2 regions of the Bariatricus sp. SGI.161 genome follow, and region 2 is predicted to be linked to the other one. Evidence: riboswitches for the same ligand, from Rfam matches in the RefSeq annotation. Region 2 holds a riboswitch; the other holds the start of a gene.

Region 1 (3,324 bases), on a different contig from region 2:
TCAGATTATGCACTTAGTTTTTCTAAGATGACATTTCCACATCAGTTGATGAGAGTCATTTTGCTGGAGCAGATATATCGAAGTTACCGAATTATCAATGGAGAACCATATCATAAGTAATGGAGGTTTTAAATGAGTGAACAACAGAAAGTTACTTTTCGGTATGCAGTTCGCGAGGATGCTGCATTAATTCTTCGGTTTATTAAAAAACTTGCGGAATATGAAAAAATACCGGAGTCAGTCTACGCTACAGAAGAGTTTCTGGAAGAGTGGATGTTCGATAAGCAAAGAGCAGAAGTAATATTTGCACAGATTGACGGAAAGGAAATTGGATTTGTTTTCTTTTATCAGACATTTCCTGCTTACCTTGGAAAAGGCGGAATCTATATTGACGATTTGTATGTTGATCCAGAATACCGGGGAAAGGGTTATGGAAAACAGATGATAAAGTATATGGCAAGAACAGCTCTGGAGCGTGATTGTGGAAGAATGGAATGGTGTTGTCTGAACTGGAATCAATCAAGTATGGATTTCTATCGCTCAATGGGTGCAATACCACTTGATGAATGTACAATTTTTCGTGCGCCTGAAAATGTATTAAAGGCGATTATAGAGTAGGTGTGATTTATAATGATAAAAAATATTGTTTTCGATATGGGCAATGTACTTCTTGATTATAATCCAGATGTCTGCCTGAATTATTTTCTGGATAATGAAGACGACAAAGCTTTGATTAAAAAAATATTATTCAATGGGCAGGAATGGATAGATGCCGACCGGGGACTGTTGACTGATGAGGATATATATGAGCGTGTCAAGGATCAGATTCCAGAGCGCCTTCATCCTGCACTCAAGAATTGTGCAACGAGATGGCATATGTGTATGAAACCTGTCAATGGTGCAAAAGAATTCTGTGAATATGTGAAAGAAAATGGATATCATCTATATGTTCTGTCTAATGCAAGTACATCTTTTTATGATTATTTTCCAGAATTTGCACCGCTTTCCTATTTTGATGGAATCGTGGTATCCTGTGATATACATATTATAAAACCAGAAAGAGGTATTTATGAATATTTGCTGAATCAGTATCAACTCATTGCGGAAGAATGTTTCTTTATTGATGACAGACCGGAAAATATTGAAGGCGCAAGGCAGATTGGAATGAATGGGGCAGTATTTTACGGTGATTTCCAGAAAATCAAAGAATTACTCTTACAGATAACAGACAAAATAATATAGATAGCAGATCAATTTGACTGCTTTGCTTGACATATGCAGATAGGATTGCTATGATAATAAAAAAATAGATAATCTTCAGGGCAGGGTGTAAGTCCCTACCGGCGGTAAAGCCCGCGAGCCGAAAGGTATGATCTGGTGAGATTCCAGGGCCGACAGTATAGTCTGGATGAAAGAAGATGTGTAGATGATCAGAAAGATCATCATATTTTGCGTAGAATGCTCTGAAATGGATTTTCCGTTTCAGAGTTTTTTATTTATCAGACATCATTTAGAACTCTTTGTCTTGCCCTGGATGGAAGGAGAAGAAAAATGACAGACCGCGATTATATGGAACGTGCGATTAAACTTGCAGAAAAGGGAATTGGATGGACCAATCCGAATCCCTTAGTAGGTGCTGTAATCGTGAAAGATGGCAGAATCATAGGAGAAGGATATCATGCCAGATACGGCGAATTGCATGCTGAGCGGAATGCAATCGCTTCACTGACCGAATCAGCTAAAGGAGCAACATTATATGTAACATTAGAGCCTTGTTGCCATTATGGAAAGACTCCGCCATGTACAGAAGCAATTCTGGAACAAAAAATAGCAAGAGTTGTTATAGGTTCAAGAGACCCCAATCCTAAAGTGTCCGGAAAAGGAGCCGCAATTCTTCGAAAAGCTGGTGTGAGTGTAGAAGAAGATTTTATGAGAGAAGAATGTGACCGCCTGAATCCTGTATTTTTTCATTATATTACGACAAATACTCCGTACGTTGTCATGAAGTATGCCATGACTGCGGATGGAAAGATTGCGACAAAGACAGGAGCATCCAAATGGATTACAGGATCAAAGGCAAGAGAAGCAGTCCACGAAATGCGGCATAGATATATGGGAATTATGGCAGGAATTGGGACTGTTCTTGCTGATGACCCCATGTTGAATGTACGATTAGATCAGAAAAGAAATCCTGTCCGGATTATCTGTGACAGCCGTCTTCAAATTCCAATAGACAGTCAGATCTGCCAAAGCGCAGGAAAATATCGTACGATAATGGCCTGCACTGAAGACGCAGATGAGACAAAAGTAAATCAGCTCATAAAATTGGGGCTGGAAGTTGTAAAGATTCCGGCATTAGATGGAAAAGTGGATATAAAAAAACTGGTTAAATATCTTGGAGAGATTGGAATTGACAGTATCTTGCTGGAAGGTGGCGGAACATTGAATGACAGTGCATTAAGGGCAGGTATCGTTCAGAAGATTATGGTCTTTCTTGCACCAAAAGTATTTGGAGGAGCATTGGCGAAATCTCCGGTTGCAGGCTGTGGAGTGGACATTCCAGAAGATGCGGTCATGCTGAAACTGGAAAATATCCGCCATATAGAAGAAGATATTTTGTTGGAATATGGAGTGAAAAAGAGATGTTTACAGGAATTATAGAAGAATCAGGGATCATCAGACAGATAAAGCTTCAGGGTAACTCCGGACAGATTATGATCCGGGCAAAAAAAGTGCTAGAGGGGACGAAAATTGGGGACAGTATTGCAGTAAATGGAATCTGTTTGACGGTTGTTTCAATAGCGGAAGATGGTTTCACGGCAGATGTGATGGCGGAAACTATTCGAAGGAGCAGTCTGGGAGAATGTAAGTCTGGAGATGCTGTTAATCTGGAACGAGCAATGGCGGCAGATGGAAGATTCGGCGGGCATATTGTTTCTGGGCATATTGATGGAACAGGAAAGGTCACTTCTTATCGAAAAGAAGAAAATGCAGTGTGGGTATCAATTGAGACTACACCGGAGATCATGCAGTTGATTGTTGAAAAAGGATCCATTTGTATTGACGGAATCAGTCTGACCGTGGCCAGTGTCAAAGGTCAGCAGTTCCAGGTATCGGTTATACCGCATACAGGTGAGGAGACCACGCTTTTGAAGAAGAAACCCGGAAGTCTGGTGAATCTTGAGAATGATATTGTTGGGAAGTATGTTCAGAAGTTAATAGGACTGAATTCTTCTACTGAAGAAGAGACTAGGTCATTGGGAATTACCATGGAACTTCTGGAAGAATATGGATTTTAAATCTGGAATGTAAAGGAGGAATAAA
Region 2 (3,324 bases):
CTCAAGAAATGGGGAGTGGAAGGAGATTACGAAGGAATTGGTCATTGTGTGATTGGATATGTAGAAGGGGATTACCCGGAGACGAAACCTCGCAAAGAGGATTATGTCTATTACGTGGAGTAATAATCGAACCGACAGTTCCTGGCATATGAAATGACAAGGGAGGAAGATGAATGAATTACGAAGGTCAGATATGCCGTGCGCCCATGGAACGCTCCTCCTTTATGCTTCCGGTTATGGTGGGGTGTTCTTATAATAGATGTAAATTCTGTAATCTGTTCCGCCATCTAAAGTATCGGGAGCTTCCCATGGAGCAGATTGAGGATGAACTTAGACGAGTTAAGAATCTAGGTGGGATGCCTAAGAAGATATTTTTGGGAGACGGTAATGCATTTGGACTTAAGACGGAACAGTTGTTGAAGATTCTTGAAAAAATACATAATTATTTTCCAGAATGTCAGTGCATCAATATGGATGCAACGGTGACCAGCATCCGTGTGAAGACAGATGAAGAGCTTCGGATTTTGTATGAACAAGGCGTGCGACATCTGTATCTTGGAATTGAAAGTGGTTTGGATGATGTGCTGAATTTTATGGAGAAGGACCATGATCTTGATCAGGCTTATACGGAGATTAAGAGACTTCAAGACGCGGGGCTGATTTATGATGCGCATATTATGACGGGTGTAGCCGGGCACGGAAGAGGCCGGGAGAATGCAGAGGCAATGGCAGAATTCCTGGGTCGGACACATCCGAAGCATGTGGTGAATTTTTCTATGTTCCTACATAAAGAAGTACCTCTTTACAAAGAAGTGGAGGCAGGACGATTCGTTCCGGCAGACGAGTTGGAGAATCTAAGAGAAGAGAGGACATTGATTGAACGACTGAATGTCAGAGAAGAGCAGAGTGTTTTGTATGATGGCTTTCATGATTTTATAGAATTTCGCGTTCGGGGAACCTTGCCACATGACAGAGAGAAGATGCTTGCGAAACTGGACAAGGCGATTCAGAGATACGAAGAAGAGTCACCGATCTATTCGTTGGTCTATGGAGAGTGCCCGAATCTTGAGCGGTGTGAAGATCATATGCCAGTTTGGGAGATGAATAAATAGTAAAAATGTATTGCAACATCGTGTATGTAGCGCTATAATAATTTTGAACTGATAAGAAATTCTTCGGGGTCGGGTGCAAGTCCCAACCGGCGGTATAGTCCGCGACCTGATGTATTATGGCATCAGCTGATCTGGTGAGATTCCGGAACCGACAGTAGAGTCTGGATGAGAGAAGGATTGTGTAATATATGGATATATCAACAGACCCCGATACGAAAGTGTCGGGGATTTCTTAATTTATAGAATATTAATTCTGCTGTGGTTACATGATTCCAAGAAGATTTTCTTTCTTGACAGTTTCTAGTATTTATTAAAAGGAGAGAAAGACAGATGAGTACAGATGCAGTAGTGAAAACAAAAGGAAATTCAGGAACAAAAGTAAGAATGATGGCGCAGATGGGAATGCTTTCCGCCATTGCGGTGGTTTTGATGCTATTAGAGATCCCTCTTCCTTTTGCACCATCGTTTTATGAGATTGATTTTAGTGAAGTGCCGGTATTGATTGGATGTTTTACTATGGGACCACTTGCCGGAGCGATTATTGAATTGCTTAAAATTCTTTTAAACTTTGCAATCAACGGGACAGCTACGGCTGGTGTCGGAGAAGTTGCTAATTTCCTGATTGGTTGTGCATTTGTTATACCGGCAGCAGTGATTTATAAGAAGAAACGTACCAGAACAGGTGCAATCATCGGAATGGTAACAGGTACTTTGTTTATGACATTTATTGGCTGTTTTCTGAATGCGTTCGTATTACTGCCGACTTATGCAAAAGCATTTGGCATGCCAATTGATGCACTGGTAGGAATGGGAACCGCAGTAAATAGCCATATTACCAGTCTTACAACATTTGTGATCTTCGCAGTGGCACCATTTAATCTGTTGAAAGGATTTCTGGTATCTTTGATTGTATTTTTGATTTATAAGAAAATCAGCCCGATTCTGAAGGCAAGAATCTAAAATGAAAAATGAATAGAATATATCAGCGCCAAAGAAATCTCTTTGGCGCTCTTTGATATTGGGAATAATGTCATAATAGACTATTCGGCCGGACAGATCTCAATCCAATATCCATCGGGGTCATTGATAAAATATACACCCATCTCCAGATTTTCAAAACATACACAGTTCATGTCTTTGTGATGTGCCAGTGCAGCATCCATGTCATCTACCCGCATTGCCAGGTGAAATTCATTGTCTCCAAGATTGTAAGGTCTGTCCATATCACGAAGCCAGGTCAGTTCTAGAAGATGTGGAGTGGTGTTGTCTCCCATAAACACAAGTTTGAAACTGCCATCTTCCGCTTCTTTTTCGCGAGTAATGGAAAGCCCCAGAGCCTCTTCATAGAATTTTACAGACTTTTCCAGATCCAATACATTGATGTTGTTATGATAAAATGTAAACTTCATAGATCATCCTCCTGTTACATATTTTCAAATACAAAATAAGTATAACATCAGTAGCCGAAGAAAAAAAGATGTGTTATACTTATCTCCACAGAGTATTAACAATGAAGGGGGGATGGGAATATGTCAGTGAAGGTAGAAGTGAAGATGGATGTTCAATCGATGGTAGATTTTATGACATATCACATTTATTCCGGGGCAGTTGGTATAGGTTCCTTTATTTTGGGAGGTATTAATATTGGCTTGACGATGGCATTCGCTATGAAGGGAAAGTACCTTTTTATGGGACTTTTCTTAATATTTGCATTGATAATATTCTTTATATTTCCTTATATTATCAAGAGAAAAGTGGAACGTCAGATGCAGAATTCGAGGAGGCTGGATATACCGGTCACTTATGAATTCGATGATTATGGAATAGAGACTACAACTCCGGATGATAGTGGGAAAGCTTCCTGGAGTAAGTTTAAACGTGCAGTATCCAAAAAAAGGATTATTATATTATATGATGCCCAGAAACGTGCAATTATTCTTCCGGTAGATCAGATGGCAGAAGAATATACAGCGGTTGTAGATATGATATATGCACATATGCCGGCACCGGCGGTGAGAATCCGCCGACTGGATAAGAAGAGATAGAAAGGATTTTTCTTATGATAATTGAGACGAATAGTGAGAAAGAGACTTATGAACTTGGATTTAAGATGGGTCAGTCTGCCAAAGCAGGGCAGGTCTATACGCTGGTTGGAGATCTGGGAGTCGGTAAGACTGTTTTTACAAAAGGGTTGGCAGCAGGACTTGGTATT

Evidence for each region. Region 2 has a riboswitch for FMN ahead of ACQRBH_RS13925 (ECF transporter S component). Riboswitches for the same ligand answer to the same signal wherever they lie in the genome.
Region 1: another riboswitch for FMN. It lies ahead of ribD (bifunctional diaminohydroxyphosphoribosylaminopyrimidine deaminase/5-amino-6-(5-phosphoribosylamino)uracil reductase RibD); the one in region 2 lies ahead of ACQRBH_RS13925 (ECF transporter S component).

Annotation. Positions count from the first base shown of each region.
Region 1 covers NZ_JBNPLX010000008.1:59,413-62,736, forward strand. Annotated here, with positions in the region: gene rlmH (23S rRNA (pseudouridine(1915)-N(3))-methyltransferase RlmH) at 1-120, shown strand, start outside; gene ACQRBH_RS06565 (GNAT family N-acetyltransferase) at 133-618, shown strand; gene ACQRBH_RS06570 (HAD family hydrolase) at 631-1,242, shown strand; FMN riboswitch at 1,310-1,424, shown strand; gene ribD (bifunctional diaminohydroxyphosphoribosylaminopyrimidine deaminase/5-amino-6-(5-phosphoribosylamino)uracil reductase RibD) at 1,552-2,661, shown strand; gene ribE (riboflavin synthase) at 2,643-3,299, shown strand.
Region 2 covers NZ_JBNPLX010000027.1:26,847-30,170, forward strand. Annotated here, with positions in the region: gene ACQRBH_RS13915 (nitroreductase) at 1-123, shown strand, start outside; gene ACQRBH_RS13920 (radical SAM protein) at 174-1,112, shown strand; FMN riboswitch at 1,168-1,293, shown strand; gene ACQRBH_RS13925 (ECF transporter S component) at 1,443-2,072, shown strand; gene ACQRBH_RS13930 (VOC family protein) at 2,153-2,521, opposite strand; gene ACQRBH_RS13935 (YcxB family protein) at 2,642-3,157, shown strand; gene tsaE (tRNA (adenosine(37)-N6)-threonylcarbamoyltransferase complex ATPase subunit type 1 TsaE) at 3,172-3,324, shown strand, end outside.